DNA from 4 places in the Nocardia sp. 348MFTsu5.1 genome. Region 3 is predicted to be linked to each of the others. Evidence: predicted binding sites of a transcription regulator. Region 3 holds the regulator's gene; each other region holds the start of a gene.

Region 1 (4,411 bases), on a different contig from region 3:
CGTTCGACGCAGGATACGGCGGTGTTTCACTTCACGGTGACCACCACCTTCGGCGGACAGCAGACCGTGATCGACCCGATCGACGTGATGACGTTTGATTCCGACTTGAAGATCACGAGCATGAAGGCTTACTGGTCCGAGGAGAACGTCGTTCAGGTGGACTGACTGTGGCCACTGCGTAGTCAATTCCAGCACAGTGCCTTTCGGTTGACGAGAAGAAAGCGGTCACACCAAAAGGTAAGTTGCCAGGTTGATGACCTGTATCGAGAGCGGTGTCGTCGGAAGGCATGAATCTCGAGCATGCACCACCACACCCCCTGACATCGTTCTGTGGTTCGGGGGTGTGGTGCGTCCGTCAGTTTCGCTGCTTGCTACTGAAGATGAAATCCTGAGCCTTGGGTTCACGAAGCATTGTCCAGTAATCGACTATCCGCCACGGGCAGGAAACTATGACTCGACCCGCCTTGTTGCGGTAGTAACCGGTATTGGGTCCCTCGCCGGGATGCGCCCACACAGTCTGGTCCAGCGATTCTTCAACTTGACGATTGTATGTGTCGTGGGCTTCCTGTCGAACATCCATCGAGCTGTAGTCATTTTCTACGAGATATTGGAGACACTCGATGATGTAGTGGACATGTTCCTCACTTGTAACATTGTGTCCAGCACCGTGGTTCGGGGCGGCGTTTGGTCCAGCGGTCACAAAAAGGTTCGGAAATCCCGGAACCTGTATCCCTAAGTACGCCCGGGGGTCCTCGCCATTTTTCCACAGGTCAGCCAGTTTGTTGCCGCCACGGCCGACAACGTTGATTGACGACACGTACTCCAGCCGGAATCCGGTCGCCAGAAGTATTACGTCCGCCTTTACAAACGTGCCGTCATCCAGGGTCACGCCGTCGGGATGCACTTCCACCGGTGAGGCTCGGTGCAGGGTGACGTGGTCGCGCTTGAGGGCCTCGAGATAGCCGGGATCTTTGACGATTCTCTTGGCATAGGGCCTGATCGTCGGCGTGAGTTTGGACTTGAGGTCTGGACGATCGGCGAACGTACGTTCAAGGTACTGCATGGAAGTCTGCAAGAGGAGGTCATTGGTCGGCGACGCCGAAAGGTGAGTGGCCGCCCATTCTGGATCGATCCGCGGCATCACCCAGAGGTTGTCAGAGGCGAGCCAGTAGGCCTTGAAACGGAACCACTCCTGGAAGAACGGCAGATGCCGCATCGCCCATTTCTCGCCTTCAGGTACGTGGCGAACTACTGCTTTCTCGGGAACGATCCAGTGCGGGCTACGCACCACCGCGTCAAGGGAAGCAACGGTGTCGACGATATTGGCGACGACTTGCACGGCCGTGCAACCAGTTCCGACAACCACAACGCGTTTGTCGGCCAGGTCAACGGTGGGGTCCCATTCGGCCGTATGGACGACGCGCCCGTTGAAACTGCCCAGTCCAGGGATGTCTGGGATGTTTGCTGAGTTGAGCACTCCGAGGGCGGTGATGACTGATGTGGCGGTGTGGCGTTCCACGCCACCGCGGCCGTCGCGGGTGACCACAGTCCATTTCTGGTCGGAATCGCTCCACTCAGCGGATTCGACTCGAGTGGACAATCGTATTTTTTTGTACAGGTCATATTTGTCGGCGACGCCATGTAGATAATTCAGGTACTCAGGCCCTGTGGGGTAGTACATCGACCAGTCGGGGTTGAGTTCAAACGAGTACGAGTAGTAATGGCTCGGAGTGTCCACTGCGGCACCGGGATAGATGTTGCGCGTCCAGGTGCCACCGATATCATCTCGTGACTCGAAGACTGTGTAATTGAATCCGGCCTGACCAAGTTTGATCGCGGCGTTGAGGCCGATCATTCCGGCACCGATCACGATGACATCGTGATCCGCCGGGGGCTTCTTGGTGACCGGAACGACACGCTGCCCGTTGTGAAATCCGGCTTGCTCAAGCAGCAAAGGAACAAACTCTTCGGTTACCGTGCCGGCCGCGCAGAGTGAGGCCATTCGGCAGAACAACTCAGGATCGGGTGTCCCCATCTTGGGTGTGAGGTCCTCGGTCAGCACCAACCTGGCACGCTCACGAATATCAGCGATGACGCTCTTCGGGTATTGCCCTGGTGGGGGTATATCGGCCCCGCTAGCAGCGCCGTAGTGAGTCCGTGAGGCATCGGTGCTGAGCATCTCCATGGCCACGCCGAGCTTCTCTTCGAACTCGTCGAGTAGTGCCAGGTCCCCCGTGATGTGCACCATCGACATGAGAAGAGCGCCAGGATCGGCCTGATCGATGGCCGCAGCAAGACCATTCGTAGATTCAATGCTGGTGCTGGACGACTCGGCTTCGGCGGTATTGGACAACGCGGTCATTGGGGCCTTTCCCGTCGGATGGATTCGTTGATCCCATGTGGCTGAGCTGGCAGCCATGCTGTCGGACGGACCGATTACACCCGTAGCTACTGGTGCTGCAGAAGACAGACTTCCGCCCAGTGGACAGTGCTCGACGGTGCCATGTCGATCTGAAGAGCTGGTAGCTAGTCAGCGACTGGGTGCAGGGGCTGCCGGTCGGGCTAGCCTTCGTCCCGTCGTTCGTCGGGGAGCTTGTCGGTGGGCCGCGTTATCCTGGGAACATACTTTCGAAGAGTTGGTCCGGGGGGGGTCGATGTCGGATACACCAGCAGCCGCGCCGGTTCCGGATGCGGTCAGTGCGGCCGCCGAGGTGGAGGCGGCGATCGAGCGGCTCCTGGCTGCCGATCTGTCGGTGTTGTCCGATGAGCAGAGCGCCCGGCTGGTGGAGAAGATTGAGGTCGGATCACGGAAGTTGTCGTATGCCGGGCTGACTGCCGCGGCCGGGATCGATGCCCGCCGGGCGTACGCGAAAGCCGGGTATCCCTCGACGTACGGGTTTTTGAAAGGTCAACTGCGCCTGGGTGATGGTGCTGTCAAACGCCGGATCGCGGCGATGAACAATCTCGTCTCGCGGATCACTCCGACTGGTGATGTTCTCGATCCGGTGTGTCCGGCCACGTCAGAGTTGCTGCGGCGGGGGGTGATTGATCTCGACCACATCCATGCCGTCTTGGGCACTCTCGACGAGATCCCGTCGAATATTGCGGCTGAGGAACGCGCGAGCGCGGAGCGGACGATGGCAGGATTTGCTGCCGACTACACCCCGATCCGGCTGTCTGCGCTGGGTGATCGGCTGATCGCGCATCTCAATCCGGACGGGTCGTTGACCGACGAGGGTGATCGGGTCCGCAAACGCAGCCTGCACCGTGGGCGGCAGGATAAAGATCTGATGGGCAAGATCACTGGTCGTCTCGATCCCACGACGCTGGCGTTGTTCGATGTGTTGCTGGCTATTTGGGCGGCGCCCGGTATGAACGATCCGGGCAACCCGGATTCGCCGTCGGGTGCTGCTGATGATCCGGGGATCGATGCCGAGGTGCTGCGGGCGGCGGCGCAACTCGATTCGCGCAGCCAGGACCAGCGCAACCACGATGCCCTCTCGGCGATGCTGAAGTATCTGATTTCCTCTGGTCAGCTCGGTAACACCCACAATGGTCTGCCGGCGCAGTTGATCATCACGTTGAGCAAGGCTGACCTCGAGGCCGCAGCGGGTGTGGCGCACACCGCAACAGGGGTGGACATTCCGGTCCAGGACCTTATCGATCTGGCCGCTGACTGCGATCCGAATCTGGCGGTGTTCAAAGACGGTTCCAGTGAGGTCCTCTATTACGGGCGGGCGCGCCGTGGTGCTTCGATGTGGCAGCGGATGGCGATGGTCGCTGCCCAGCGCGGTTGTACTCACCCGGGTTGTGATCAACCTGCGGCGTGGTCTCAGGCCCACCATGGGGCAAAGGATTGGGCTGATGGCGGGTTGACCGATATCGACAGTCTGGCGTGGGCGTGTGGGCCGCACAACCGGTTGGTCGGGGACGGGCCCGGTCAATGGCGAACGTTTGTTGTTCCTGATGGACCCGACGCGGGCAAGATCGCTTGGGTTCCACCGGAATACATCGACCCTGAACGCAAGCCCAGGATCAACCGGGTCCACCATCCCGATGAAGCGTTGGCGCGGGCGCGGGCGGCACTTTTGGCCGAACGCCGCGAGGCGGCCGCCGCGCGAGAACGAGAGCTCCGCGGAGAAGCACCGGGCGAGTGCGACTCCGATCCCGATCCGCCCGAGGTCGATGATCCACCGCCACACTAGGTGCCGCGAAATGATTCGCTCTGCATCGTCGCGGCTCGGGCCGTGGGGCGACGTCAGTGCGATCGGTCTGCCGGGTGACCGGACCGGAGTTGGCTACTGTCCCAAATATGCTGCGATGACACTCAAACCAGTGATGTGCCCAACCCATGCCTGCCCGTCGAGCACGTCCTCAGGTCTCCTTGTCACGCGGTGCCGCCGAGGAGCTC
Region 2 (4,411 bases), on a different contig from region 3:
CGAGTGGAAGCACGGCTCCGACTAATCGAAAGCGAGGACGGCATGTCCACACCATCCATCACCACCAAAACCGTTGCACCGACGAAGAATGTGGGTCTACGCGCGCTGGCCGCCAGCACCACCAACGAGGACATAGGACCCGTCATCCGTCCGCTCTATCCGCGCGTCATCGAGGCGCTCGGCGCCGCGGGAGTGACGCCGGTGGGTCCGAGTGTCGCGTACTACTCCCCTGCTCCGGAAGACTCAGAGGATGCCGTGTGGGTGCACGCGACATTCCCGGTGTTGTCCGAATCCGTCGACGGGCTCGAGACCTTCGAGATCCCGGGAGGCGAGGTCGCGTCACTGATCCACCACGGCGCCATGGATTCGATCGACTCGTCCTACCAGACCCTCAACCGATGGGTCACCGATCAGGGATTCACCCTCACCGGCCAGGGGCGGGAAACCTACCTGGAAATGGCCGACGACGAATCCGACTGGGTCACCGAAGTCCAGGTAGATTTCGTTCGCTGATCGGCGCCTTCCGAATGCAGCGCTTGGCTTTTGAGCACCGGCCGGCCTCATTCCGGCCGGCCGGGTTCGGGATCTCTCCCTGAATCTTTCGGCGGAGGCTCTTTCGGCAGATCTGAAGGTGACACCCCGAACTCACGTTTTCGTTGTTCAAGTTGCTCCAGACGGCGGGACCGCATCAACTCGCGCGCCTCGGCGAGGGCCTCATCGGGATGATGGGCACGATTGACCATCGGTTTACGTTCCGGATCGATGAAGACCGGTGGAATCCACGCACACCGACCCGCATCCGGCCCTTCGGTCAGCATCACCGTCTGCCATTGATTGACCCCCGGCCCGATCAGTTTGTGGTGCTGCGGACATGCCGGTGCCTCATTCACAATGTCAGTGAAACCGCCGAGCAACCAGGCCAGCACGTGATGCGCTTCAGCCCACATCGCCGGATTTGAACATCCCGGCGTCGAACAGCCGCGATGAGCAGCAAACATCGCCAACCGCTGTGACTCGCTCGCCAACCGACGAGCCCGCCCGAAGTACAGGACTTCGTTCGAGTGATTCTCGAAGATCGCCAACGATTTATCGCTGCGCACAGCGAGTTTCACCGCATCCCCGATAGGCAGAATCGTTCCGGTTGCCGTATACGCCACTCCTGAGCCATACGGGCGCGGCTCTGATTTGGGTGTCACCTCCGGCTCCGCATCGACTGGCGCCTCGGCCTCGGCATCGTTGTGGTCGACGTTGTCAGCGACCACATCTCCACCGGCAGGTGATGACTGCACCGCATCGTCCAGCTGGTCTTTGGTCATCGAGATGATCACCTGGACCGGCAGACCACGATGCGACTTCCCCATTTGCCCGGACTCGATCAAATACAACAGCGCGGCCTTCAGCGCATCGTGATTGCGTTGCGCCTGACTACGAATGTCGTTGTCCGCAGCGGCCTGCAGGATGTCTTTGTCCAGGGCCGGATCATCGATCGCACCGGACGGGGACAGCGGGTCTCCAGGATTGTTCATCCCCTTCGCCGCCCAGACCGACAGCATCACGTCGAGCAATGCGCGCGTCACCGGGTCGAGATGCCCCGTGATCTTCGACATCAAGTTCGTGGACTGCTTACCCAGACTCAGGCCCCGATGGCGTGCACGGTCCGAGTCGTCGGTCAACGTTCCATCGGGATCGAGATACTCCACGATGCGGTCACCGATCCGCTCCACCTCTGGCGGGGTGTACCGCTGGCACAGCTGCGCCAACGCGGCCTCGGCGTTCTCCCGCTGTTCCGCATCGACTTTCGAGGGGATCTTGGCCATCACATCCATGACGATCGCCGCATGATCCAGATCGATCACACCGTCACGCAACGCCGCGGCCGTCTCCGGGAACCGCGGTTCGATGACCTCGCCGCTGGGTGTCATCGATGACGTCAGAGCGTCCATTGCTTCCAGTCGCTTACGAGCCACCCCGGGCCGCAGCCGCAGCAGGTTCTTGAGCATCGCGACCGGGGAGCCAAAACCGGCCTTCGAAAATGCCCGTCGCACAGTAACTTCGCGAAGGACCGGCAACCCAGCCGCCTGCAACCGCCGGCTGACGCCCTCGATCCCGTCCACCAACCGGACACAATCCTCATCGGACAACACCGTCAGATTCACCGCGGCCAAATCCGCCACGGCAGCATCCAACCTCGACAACACACCCTCGGGTGTTACATCGAAACCGGTTAGCTCTGACAATTGAGGACCCCTGGGCAGATACGGACGAATACGGGAAGGAGACTTCGGAATGATTCGTCATCAGGGGAATGCGCTGTCTTCGAGTCTATCCCACAGATCTCTCGCTGTCAAACGTATGTTCGATCCACGTCGACGAGCCAATGCCCAGAAAGACAAAACTCCCTGCACCAAATGTGGTGCAGGGAGTTTGTGCCGCGGGCCTGTGGTCAGGCCCGACCGATCAGCCGACCAACAGGGTCTCACCGTCGGCGCTCGTGTTCACCGGGACGACGTCGCCGTCGGTGATGTCACCGGCCAGCAATGCCCTCGCGAGCTGGTCGCCGATGGACTGCTGAACCAGCCGGCGCAGCGGACGAGCACCGTAGAGCGGGTCGAATCCGCGTGTGGCAAGCCACTTCTTGGCGTTCTCGGAGACCTCCAGATCGAGCCGGCGTTGCGCCAGGCGCTTGCCGAGCTGACCCAACTGGATGTCGACGATCGAGACCAGTTGGTCCGGGGTGAGTGCATCGAACACCACGACATCGTCGAGGCGGTTGATGAACTCGGGCTTGAACGCCGACCGCACCGCTGCCATCACCTGATCCTTGGTTCCACCCGAACCCAGGTTGGACGTCAGGATCAGGATGGTGTTGCGGAAGTCGACCGTACGTCCCTGACCATCGGTCAGACGACCCTCGTCAAGGACCTGCAGCAAGATGTCGAACACGTCCGGATGTGCCTTCTCGACCTCGTCGAACAGCACCACCGTGTAGGGGCGACGCCGCACCGCCTCGGTCAACTGGCCGCCGGCCTCGTAGCCGACGTAGCCCGGAGGTGCACCCACCAGCCTTGCCACGCTGTGCTTTTCGCCGTACTCGCTCATGTCGATGCGGACCATGGCATGTTCGTCGTCGAACAGGAACTCGGCAAGAGCCTTCGCCAGCTCGGTTTTACCGACGCCGGTCGGGCCGAGGAACAGGAACGAACCCAGCGGCCGGTTCGGGTCGGCAACTCCGGCCCGGGCCCTGCGCACTGCGTCGGACACCGCTTCGACTGCAAGCTTCTGGCCGATCACCCGGGATCCGAGTTCCTGCTCCATCCGCAGCAGTTTGGTGGTTTCACCTTCGAGCATGCGCCCGGCGGGGATACCGGTCCAGGCCGAAACCACCTGTGCCACATCGTCCGGTCCGACCTCCTCCTGCAACATCACGTCGCCGGTAGAGTCAGCACCCGACTTCGCCACGGCGGCGTCGAGCTCCTTTTCCAAAGTCGGGATCGTGCCGTACCGGAGTTCGGCTGCCCGGCCCAGATCGCCGTCACGTTCGGCCCGCTCGGATTCGCCGCGAAGGGTTTCGAGGCGTTCCTTGAGGTCGCGCACCGAGTCGATGGCGTTCTTCTCTCCCTGCCAGCGGGCCGAGAGCTCGTTGAGCTTCTCGCGCTGGTCGGCCAGCTCCTGGCGGAGCTTGTCCAGCCGTACCTTCGATGCTGCGTCGGTCTCCTTTTCGAGAGCGACCTCTTCGACCTCGAGCCGGCGGACGACCCGCTCGACCTCATCGATTTCGACTGGGCGCGAATCGATTTCCATTCGCAGCCGGGATGCGGCCTCGTCGACCAGGTCGATTGCCTTGTCCGGCAGGAAGCGCGCGGTGATGTACCGATCACTCAGCGTCGCGGCAGCGACCAACGCGGAGTCGGTGATGCGCACGCCGTGGTGCACCTCGTAGCGCTCCTTCAGTCCGCGCAGGATGCCGATGGCGTCTTCGACCGAAGGCTCCCCGACATACACCTGCTGGAAACGACGTTCGAGGGCCGCGTCCTTCTCGATGTACTGACGGTATTCACTGAGGGTGGTGGCACCCACCATCCGCAGTTCACCGCGGGCGAGCATCGGCTTGATCATGTTGCCGGCGTCCATCGCGGAGTCGCCGGTGGCACCGGCACCCACGATGGTGTGCAGCTCGTCGATGAACGTGATGACCTGTCCTGCAGAGCCTTTGATCTCTTCCAGGACTGCCTTCAGGCGCTCCTCGAACTCACCGCGGTACTTGGCACCGGCGACCATCGAACCCATGTCCAGGGAGACGACGGTCTTGCCACGCAGGCTCTCGGGAACGTCGCCGGCGATGATGCGCTGGGCGAGACCCTCAACGATCGCCGTCTTACCGACGCCGGGTTCGCCGATGAGGACCGGGTTG
Region 3 (4,411 bases):
GCGGACGCCGCGCATGACCTTCTCGCGGCTGAAAGGTTCAGTGACGCCGGTCCGTTTGACCACCGAGAGCACCGCGGTCTCCACCGTGGTGAAACGGCGTCCGCACTCCGAACAGGCACGGCGACGACGGATTGCCTGTCCCTCGTCCGCCACCCGCGAATCGACTACGCGGGTGTCCTCGTTCTTGCAAAACGGGCAATGCATGCACGATTCCTCGACGGTCGACGGCCTGGGCGGAGTGACCAGACGCTGTGGTTCCGAGGATACCGCCCGGGCTGTGGGCCCCTGCATCATCTACCTGACGTAGACCGGCGTGACCAGCGCCTGCCCCACCGACAATGCCGAGTTGCTCATCGCGTTGAGCTCCATGATCTTTGCCACGACGGCTTCGGCCGGCATCTCGGGTGCGATCCGGGAAGCGATGGCCCCCAACGACTCCCCCGACTGAACCCGGACGACCTGGGTGCCGACGCGCCCCGGATCAGCAGACTGCTCCATCACGCCGCCGAAGAAGGTCATGAATGCAACGATCAGCATCAGACCGATTCCCGCGACGGCGCCGGCCGCCCAGGCGCGCCGACGGGCGAAGACCTTCTCGCGAGCGGTCGGCATTCGTTGTTCGGTGTTGCGCGATTCGGCGCAGGAGACGGCCACGCGGCGCTGAGCAGGCAGCCGGCGATCGGCCGGACGGGCGGTGTCCGCGGGCCGCAAGGGCCGCTTGGTACGCGGAACGGTAGCGCTCTCGGCGTGGTGAACGGGCCGAGCTGTGGCCGGCCGGATGATGGTGGTGGCTGCAGTCATGGGTTCAGTCCTCGGATCATCGGATCGATGGTGCATTCGATCACTCGTTCGATTGAAAGAGTGTTCGATTTGTATCACGGGGTTCCGACAAGCGCCACGCCTGATCGAACAAATGTTTGAGACTTGTGATGATTTGCACTACCTTTGTCCACATGGACCCCGCCCGATACCGCACGAACTGGAGGACCTGATGGCCGATACAACCCAGCCCCCGACGCCGTCGGACGGAGCCGCCACCACCGTGGTCGCCACCGGACCGCTGGCAGAAGGCTCACTGACCGCCCGCCAGAAAGCCGTACTCGAGGTCATCCGCGCCTCGGTCCGCGAGCGCGGCTACCCGCCGAGCATCCGGGAGATCGGTGACGCCGTCGGCCTGACCTCGACGTCGTCGGTCGCCCACCAGCTCCGCACACTCGAACGCAAAGGCTTCCTGCAGCGCGAGAACAACCGTCCCCGCGCGGTAAACATCCAGGACACCGACCTCAACCCGGCCACGGCTGCCGGTCAGGTGCAGGCACCCGACGAATCACTTCCGACGCCGACATTTGTCCCGGTCCTCGGCCGGATCGCGGCCGGTGGCCCGATCCTCGCCGAACAGGCCGTCGAAGACGTCTTCCCGCTCCCGAAGGAACTCGTCGGCGAGGGTTCGCTCTTCCTGCTCAGGGTGGTGGGCGAATCGATGATCGACGCCGCGATCTGCGACGGTGACTGGGTGGTCGTACGCCAGCAGAACGTCGCCGACAACGGAGACATCGTGGCCGCGATGATCGATGGCGAGGCCACGGTCAAGACCTTCAAGCGCACCAAAGACGCCGTGTGGCTGATGCCGCACAACCCGGTATTCGATCCCATCCCCGGCAACGATGCGGTCATCCTGGGCAAAGTTGTGACAGTGATGCGGCGACTCTAGAGACACACATGCGAAAAAGGCGGGTGCACCGGAGATCCGGTGCACCCGCCTTCTGCCGTTCGGCGCGTTGATGTTTGAGTGATCAGACCCCGAGGCTGCGTCCGATGACTTCCTTCATGATCTCGGTGGTGCCGCCGTAGATGGTCTGCACGCGTGAGTCCAGGAACGCCTTCGCGACGGAGTATTCACGCATGTAGCCGTAGCCGCCGTGCAGCTGCAGGCAGCGGTCGATCAGGTGCACCTGATTCTCGGTGGCGTAGTACTTGGCCATCGCGGCATCGGGGACGGTCAGCTTCTTCTCGTTCAGCAGCCCGATGCAGTGGTCGACGAACACGCGCGTCGTCGTCGTGGACGTGGCCAGCTCGGCCAGCAGGAAGCGGGTGTTCTGAAAGTTGCCGATCGAACGCCCGAAAGCCTTGCGGTCCTTGGAATATTGAACGGTGGTCTCCAGGACCTTCTCCATGGAGGCAGCGGCGACCACGGCGATCGACAGGCGCTCGCGCGGCAGGTTCTGCATCAGGTAGATGAAGCCGAGTCCCTCTTCACCGAGCAGGTTCTCGGCGGGTACGCGGACGTTGTCGAAGCTCAGTTCGGCGGTGTCCTGCGCCTTCATGCCGACCTTGTCGAGGTTGCGGCCGCGCTCGAAGCCGGGCATGCCGCGCTCGACGACCAGCAGGGAGAAACCCTTGGCGCCGGCCTCGGGATCGGTGCGCGCGACCACGATCACCAGGTCGGCGTTGATGCCGTTGGTGATGAAGGTCTTCGATCCGTTGAGCACCCAGTGATCGCCGTCCTTCTTGGCGGTCGTCTTGATCCCTTGCAGGTCCGAGCCGGTTCCGGGCTCGGTCATGGCGATGGCGGTGATGAGCTCACCGGAGGTGAATCCCGGGAGCCAGCGCGCCTTCTGCTCGTCGTTGGTCAACTCCAGCAGGTACGGCGCGATGACATCGTTGTGCAGGGTGAATCCCAGGCCGCTGAACCCACCGCGTGCGGATTCCTCGGAGACGATGCACTGATAGCGGAAGTCGTCGACTCCGCCGCCACCGAACTCCTCGGGCGCGTCAACGGCCAGGAAGCCGTTCTTACCGGCTTCGATCCACACGTCGCGATCGACGATGTTCTGCTCTTCCCAGCGGGCGTGGTGCGGCGCCACATGCTGCTCGAGGAAGCTGCGGTACGAATCGCGGTAGAGGAGGTGCTCAGGCTCGAAAATCGTGCGTTCCATCAAAGTCTCCATAACGAGGGTGTCCAAACGAGGTTGCCAGCAACTGTAACTGGATTCTACATTCAACCCAAGGAGCGCTCAGTCAGGGCAAGACGACCTGTCCAGGCCCGGATTCAGAACAGATGGGGCGCGGCGAACTCGGCCAGTGCATTGGCCAGTGCCGAGGGAACGCTGGCGACGATCTCGGTGCCGTCGGCACCATGCTTCTCGCTCGACACATCGCCTTCGGCATGGATGCGTGAGACCAGATCACCGCGGGAATACGGCACTCGGACACTGACGTGGACATCGTGCCTCGACACCGACTCACGAACCCGCTCGAGAAGTTCCGGGATACCTTCGCCCGTGGCGGCCGAGATGAAGACCGCCTTGGGGAACAGGCTCCTCAACTGAGTCAGCACAGTCGGGTCGGCGACGTCGATCTTGTTGATCACCAGCAGCTCCGGCGGTGTGGACGCCTTCTCGTCGTGGATCACCTCTTCGATGACCTTGCGCACTGCGCTGATCTGACCGGTGGGAATCGGGTCCGAACCATCGACGATGTGCAGCAAGAGGTCTGCGTCCGCGACCTCTTCGAGGGTCGAGCGGAACGCCTCCACCAGTTGGGTCGGCAGATGCCGGACGAATCCGACGGTGTCGGTGACCACGATTTCGCGACCGTCGTCGAGGGACATCCGCCGGGTGGTCGGATCCAGGGTGGCGAACAGCGCGTTCTGTACCAGGACGCCCGATCCGGTCATCGCGTTGATCAGACTGGACTTGCCCGCGTTGGTGTACCCGACGATCGTGACCGAGGCGAGTGCGGCTTGTTTCCGCTTGGTGCGCTTGGTGTTTCGCGACGTCTTCATCTCGCGGATCTCCCGGCGCAACTTCGCCGTCCGCTCGCGGATCCGGCGGCGGTCCGTCTCGATCTTCGTCTCACCGGGTCCACGCAGGCCCACACCGCCGTTGCTGCCGGCACGGCCACCGGCCTGGCGGGACATCGATTCACCCCAGCCACGCAGACGCGGCAACATGTATTCCATCTGAGCCAGCGCCACCTGGGCTTTGCCCTCGCGCGATGTGGCGTGCTGGGCGAAGATGTCGAGGATCAGCGCGGTCCGGTCGATGACCTTGACCTTCACCACCTTCTCCAATGCGGTGAGCTGTGCGGGTGTCAGTTCACCGTCGCAGATGACGGTGTCGGCGCCGGTGGCCACGACGACCTCACGGAGTTCGTGGGCTTTGCCCGAACCGATATAAGTGGCCGGATCAGGTTTGTCACGACGCTGAAAGAGTCCTTCGAGTACCTCGGATCCGGCGGTCTCGGCCAATGCCTTCAGTTCGGCGAGACTCGACTCGGCCTGGGCGGTGGTGCTGCCCTGCATCCAGACCCCGACGAGAACAACCCGTTCGAGTCGGAGCTGACGGTATTCGACCTCGGTGACGTCGGTGAGCTCGGTGGACAGACCTGCAACGCGCTTGAGCGAGCTGCG
Region 4 (4,411 bases), on a different contig from region 3:
GCGCACTCCGGCCGGCAAAGCCGACTACCGGTGGGCAAAGGAAACGGCACTGGATGCTTCTGTGTCAGGTGCCGTGAGCAGCTGAGGTACTAGCTGATTTTGCGTCGGTAGACGGACATCGCGACGGTGTACGCGACGATGAGAATGCCGACGCACCAGCTCAGGGCGATCCAGATGTCGCTGCCGACCGGGTGCTGGGCGAAGATGTCGCGGATCGTGGTGACGATCGCTGTGACCGGCTGGTTGTCGGCGAACCATTTCACCGGCGCGGGCATCGATTCGCTGGGCACGAACGCGGTACTGATGAACGGCAGGAAGATCAGCGGGTAGGCGAAGGCACTCGCTCCGTCGACCGTCTTTGCGGAAAGACCGGCGATCACGGCGACCCACGTCAACGCCAGGGTGAACAGGGTGAGGATGCCGGCGACTGCGAGCCACCCCAGCACGCCCGTCCCAGTACGGAATCCCATGACGACGGCAATGCCGATGACGATCAGGACAGAGGCCAGGTTGGCGGCCAGTGAGGTCAGTACGTGTGCCCACAGCGCGCTGGACCGTGCGATCGGCATGGACTGGAATCGTTCGAAGATCCCGCCATGCAGATCCATGAACAGGCGGTAGGCGGTGTATGCGATACCCGACGCGACCGTGATGAGCAGGATGCCCGGCAGCATGTAGTCGATGTACGACCCTGAACCGGTGTCGATCGCGCCGCCGAACACGTAGACGAACAGCAGCATGAGTGCGACCGGGGTGATCGCTGTGGTGATAATGGTGTCCGGACTGCGCAGGATGTGGCGCAGCGACCGCCCCGTCAGGACAGTGGTGTCTTTGTAGAAGTGCGCGGTGGTGATCATCATTCCTCCCGGCTCGTAGGGGATTTGCCGACTATTGCGAGGAAGACCTCCTCGAGGGTGGGCTGCTTCTCGACGTATTCGACCTTCGCGGGCGGCAGCAATTGTTGGAGTTCGGCGAACGTGCCGCTGACGACGATCCGGCCCTCGTGGAGGATCGCGATCTGGTCGGCGAGATACTCGGCCTCGTCCAGGTGTTGCGTCGTGAGCAGCACAGTGGTGCCGGTGTCGGCGAGTTCCTTCACCGTCTTCCACACCTCAAGGCGCGCTTGGGGATCGAGCCCGGTGGTCGGTTCGTCCAGGAAGATGACAGGCGGGTTCCCGATGAGGCTCATCGCGATGTCGAGGCGGCGGCGCATTCCGCCCGAATAGGTCGAGGCTTTCCGGTCGCCGGCCTCGGTCAACGAGAAGCGGTCGAGCAGTTCGCCGGCGATCGTGCCGGGGCTCTTCAGATGCCGTAGCCGTGCGACCAGTGCGAGATTCTCTCGGCCACTGAGGATTTCGTCCACGGCAGCGAACTGTCCGGTGAGGCTGATCGACTCTCGCACACTTTGTTGCTGCGCGGCGACGTCGAAGCCGTCCACGCTTGCAGTGCCGGCATCCTGTCGGAGCAAGGTCGCGAGGATCTTGATGACCGTGGTCTTGCCCGCCCCGTTCGAGCCGAGCAGGGCGAAGATGCTGCCGGTAGGCACCGTGAAGTCGACGCCGCGCAGCACATGTAAGTCGTTGTACGACTTCTCCAGACCCTGCACCCGGATCGCTGCGGCCGCGGTCATTTCTGGCCTCGTTCCGCGTCTTCGAAGGCCTTGGTGAGGCGGGCGCGCTCCTTGTCGATCCACTGCCGTCCGTTGTAGGCCTGGGCGAACGTCTCGGCGAATTCGACCGGGTCGTCGCCGACGATGTCGCGGACCGGGGTGCCGTCGACGGCGGCTCGCTCCCAGAGGTCGACGAAGTCGCCGAGCATCTTGACGATCGTCTCGCCGTCGGTGAGACCTCCGTAGTACGTGAGGTACCGCTGGAGGGCTTTCCCGGACGTGAGGTAGGGCTCGGGAAGCGAATCAATGCGTGATTGGTGCTTCTTGTACTCCCTTTTTTGCTCGAGCGAGCCGACGATTTTCGTCATCCAGTTGGTCATGATTACGTCTCCTTGTCTTGAAGTCGTTCGATACGTTCGGTGAGGAACTTCCATGTGGTCCAGAATTCGTTGAGTTGTTCGCGCCCTTGGGCGTTGATCGAATACACCTTCCGCGGCGGCCCTTTCTCGGACGGCACCTTCACCACATCCACGAAGCCTCGCTGCTCGATGCGAATGAGCAAGGCGTAGACGGTGCCTTCGGCGAGATCCGAGAATCCCTGCTCCCTCAGCAGCGTGGTGATCTCGTATCCGTAAGCGGGACGATCGGCCAGCAGCGCGAGCACAATGCCCTCGAGCGTGCCCTTGAGCATCTCCGTCATCTGATTGCCCATCACTCACCCCCTCTGTCTAGTCTGTGTTGCTGAGTACTGGTACCAAGTTACACCGAGTACCAGTACATAGCAATGCTGAATAGCAGGTGGCCCGGGTGGCGGCAAGGCGTGGTCCTCGGTCTGGCCAGATTCTCCTGTCAGACGGTGCTGATAGATTCGGCGCCGCGGGCTGTGTCCGCGTGAGACAGGCGTGCACTACTGCGGAAGCTGTTGTGCGCGAGGAAAATTGATGCAGATCAGCCTTGCGAAGGTATGTTCGATCAGCTACTCTGGAATCAGTTGATCATCGAGACTACGACGAGTCGAAGAAACACCTTCCCAAGAGCATTGGTCAACCTTCCTATTGCTTCGTGCCTGGAGGTGTTTGTGATGCGACTGCTCGATATGGTCGATTCCCTGGTCGACCTGGTCATACCTGATGACCCCAAGGCGGTGCTGGGTATGACGAAAGACCTGATCACTCTGCGTAACGCGGCCGATCATCAACTTGCAGTGTGTGCTGGGGTGATCGATGCATCGGGTATGGCGCGCAAAGCGGGGTCGACAACAGTAAAATTGTTGCAGGCCAACGGTGCCGCGCCAGCTTCGGCGTATCGGTGGCTACGCATCGGTTCGGGATTGTCTGATTTGGATCGCACCGCCGGCTATTCGCGAGACGGGTTCCTGTCCTCCGAGCATGTGGATGCGGTGGTGAAGGGTGTTGCACATGTCGTCGACCGGTCGCAGGATCCGATGACGGACGTGGATCGGGTTGGTGCTGAGCGGAAACTGTTGAGCCACGCCATCTCCGGAGCCCCACCGGCTGCGATCGGCGCGGCAGCCCGAGCCCTGGGGAACGAGGTGGCCAGGGACACCGGTGGGCCACCGCCTGCAGAAGATCGGTCACTGAACAGTGTGGATTATGCGGTCAGCGACGGACGCCTGGTCGGCAAGTTCGACGTTGATGCGGTGATCGGAGAGAAGTTGTTCTCCGCGTTGGACTTCTGGTCCAGGGCACGTCCTGAACCGGATGGTTCTGACGACGCGCGAACCCCGACGCAGCGTCGCGCTGATGCGCTACATCAACTCCTGGACTGTGGTGGTGGTGGCCAGACGTTGGTGTCCGCGCCGCGGACCGAGGTGATGGTGACCGTGCCCGCCGACCATCCCGAGGCTTCCTCGCTGCCCTGGATGGGGCCGGTCACCGAAGCAACTGCCGCTGCGCTGGCCTGTGATTCCTCGATCACCTCGATCACCCTCGGCGGGCAGCAAGTCCCGATCGATATCAGTCCACCGAAACGCCTGTTCACCGGACTGGTCCGGAAAGCAATCATCATCCGCGATGCCTGCTGCGTGAAATGCGGTGCACATGCCACCTGGTCGGACTGCCATCACATCAAGCACTTTGTGGACGGTGGCGCCACGACCCTGGAGAACGGATGCCTGTTGTGCCGTACCTGCCACATGGCGGTCCACAACACCGACTGGGACGTGATCATGGGCGACGACGGCCATCCGTGGCTGATCCCGCCGGCCGACGTCGATCCACTTCGAAAACCGCTACCGGCCTACAACCGTCGAACGCTTACCCTCGCCGCCTGACACTGCAGGTCGATCGAACACTGACTTCCCTTGTCGCACCCGGCTTCTCGTCGGGACCGCGCATGTACCGTTGACAACTCCATAGTGTGAAATCCGCGGGGTGCTGCCGTCCAGACGTGCTGCGGCGGCAGCACCACCACGTCTTGCGGCCGGGCGGCTACCCGCCGACGTCACTCGGTGATGTCTGCCTTGGCCTGCTCTGCGGCGGCAGCACGTTCGGCCGTGCCGTCGTCGATCTGCTTGGGGGTCAGGAACGCCAAGCCGATTGCCGCTGCCAGACAGACGCCGCCCAATGCGATACAGGACGTGCCCATCGGACCTTCGAAGGCGTCGATGGCACCGCTGCTGATGCGTGCGGCAAGCTCCGGATCGACCGGCGACAGTTGCGCTGCGACCTGAAGTGCTTCGGCAAGGGTGTTGGTGATGTGCTCGCCGATGGACTCAGAGGCTGCCGCAACTTCCTGGGCCTGCGCGGTTTGCCCAGCGGCGTCGAGCTGCGTGGACAGTTG

The links. The regulator LexA, encoded in region 3, represses DNA repair genes until DNA is damaged. The targets are predictions, from matches to a motif close to CGAACANNTGTTCG.
Region 1: H290_RS29525 (HNH endonuclease signature motif containing protein) is a predicted target of LexA. The motif match lies at 2,618-2,631, and genes of this name have one in related genera.
Region 2: H290_RS30125 (HNH endonuclease signature motif containing protein) is a predicted target of LexA. The motif match lies at 2,346-2,359, and genes of this name have one in related genera.
Region 4: H290_RS0102105 (HNH endonuclease signature motif containing protein) is a predicted target of LexA. The motif match lies at 2,567-2,580, and genes of this name have one in related genera.

The regions. Positions count from the first base shown of each region.
Region 1 is NZ_KB911523.1:54,382-58,792, reverse strand. Features, by position in the region: gene H290_RS0123015 (nuclear transport factor 2 family protein) at 1-165, shown strand, start outside; gene H290_RS0123010 (NAD(P)/FAD-dependent oxidoreductase) at 356-2,362, opposite strand; gene H290_RS29525 (HNH endonuclease signature motif containing protein) at 2,655-4,205, shown strand; gene H290_RS30910 (DUF1918 domain-containing protein) at 4,375-4,411, opposite strand, start outside.
Region 2 is NZ_KB911511.1:131,104-135,514, forward strand. Features, by position in the region: gene H290_RS0107020 (MerR family transcriptional regulator) at 1-513, shown strand, start outside; gene H290_RS30125 (HNH endonuclease signature motif containing protein) at 561-2,174, opposite strand; gene clpB (ATP-dependent chaperone ClpB) at 2,458-4,411, opposite strand, start outside.
Region 3 is NZ_KB911514.1:258,331-262,741, reverse strand. Features, by position in the region: gene nrdR (transcriptional regulator NrdR) at 1-204, opposite strand, end outside; gene H290_RS31170 (LysM peptidoglycan-binding domain-containing protein) at 295-801, opposite strand; gene lexA (transcriptional repressor LexA) at 992-1,711, shown strand; gene H290_RS0113780 (acyl-CoA dehydrogenase family protein) at 1,794-2,936, opposite strand; gene hflX (GTPase HflX) at 3,050-4,411, opposite strand, start outside.
Region 4 is NZ_KB911509.1:445,495-449,905, reverse strand. Features, by position in the region: gene H290_RS0102130 (AMP-binding protein) at 1-85, shown strand, start outside; gene H290_RS0102125 (ABC transporter permease) at 90-860, opposite strand; gene H290_RS0102120 (ABC transporter ATP-binding protein) at 857-1,630, opposite strand; gene H290_RS0102115 (DUF1048 domain-containing protein) at 1,627-1,989, opposite strand; gene H290_RS0102110 (PadR family transcriptional regulator) at 1,992-2,321, opposite strand; gene H290_RS0102105 (HNH endonuclease signature motif containing protein) at 2,691-3,902, shown strand; gene H290_RS0102100 (MFS transporter) at 4,073-4,411, opposite strand, start outside.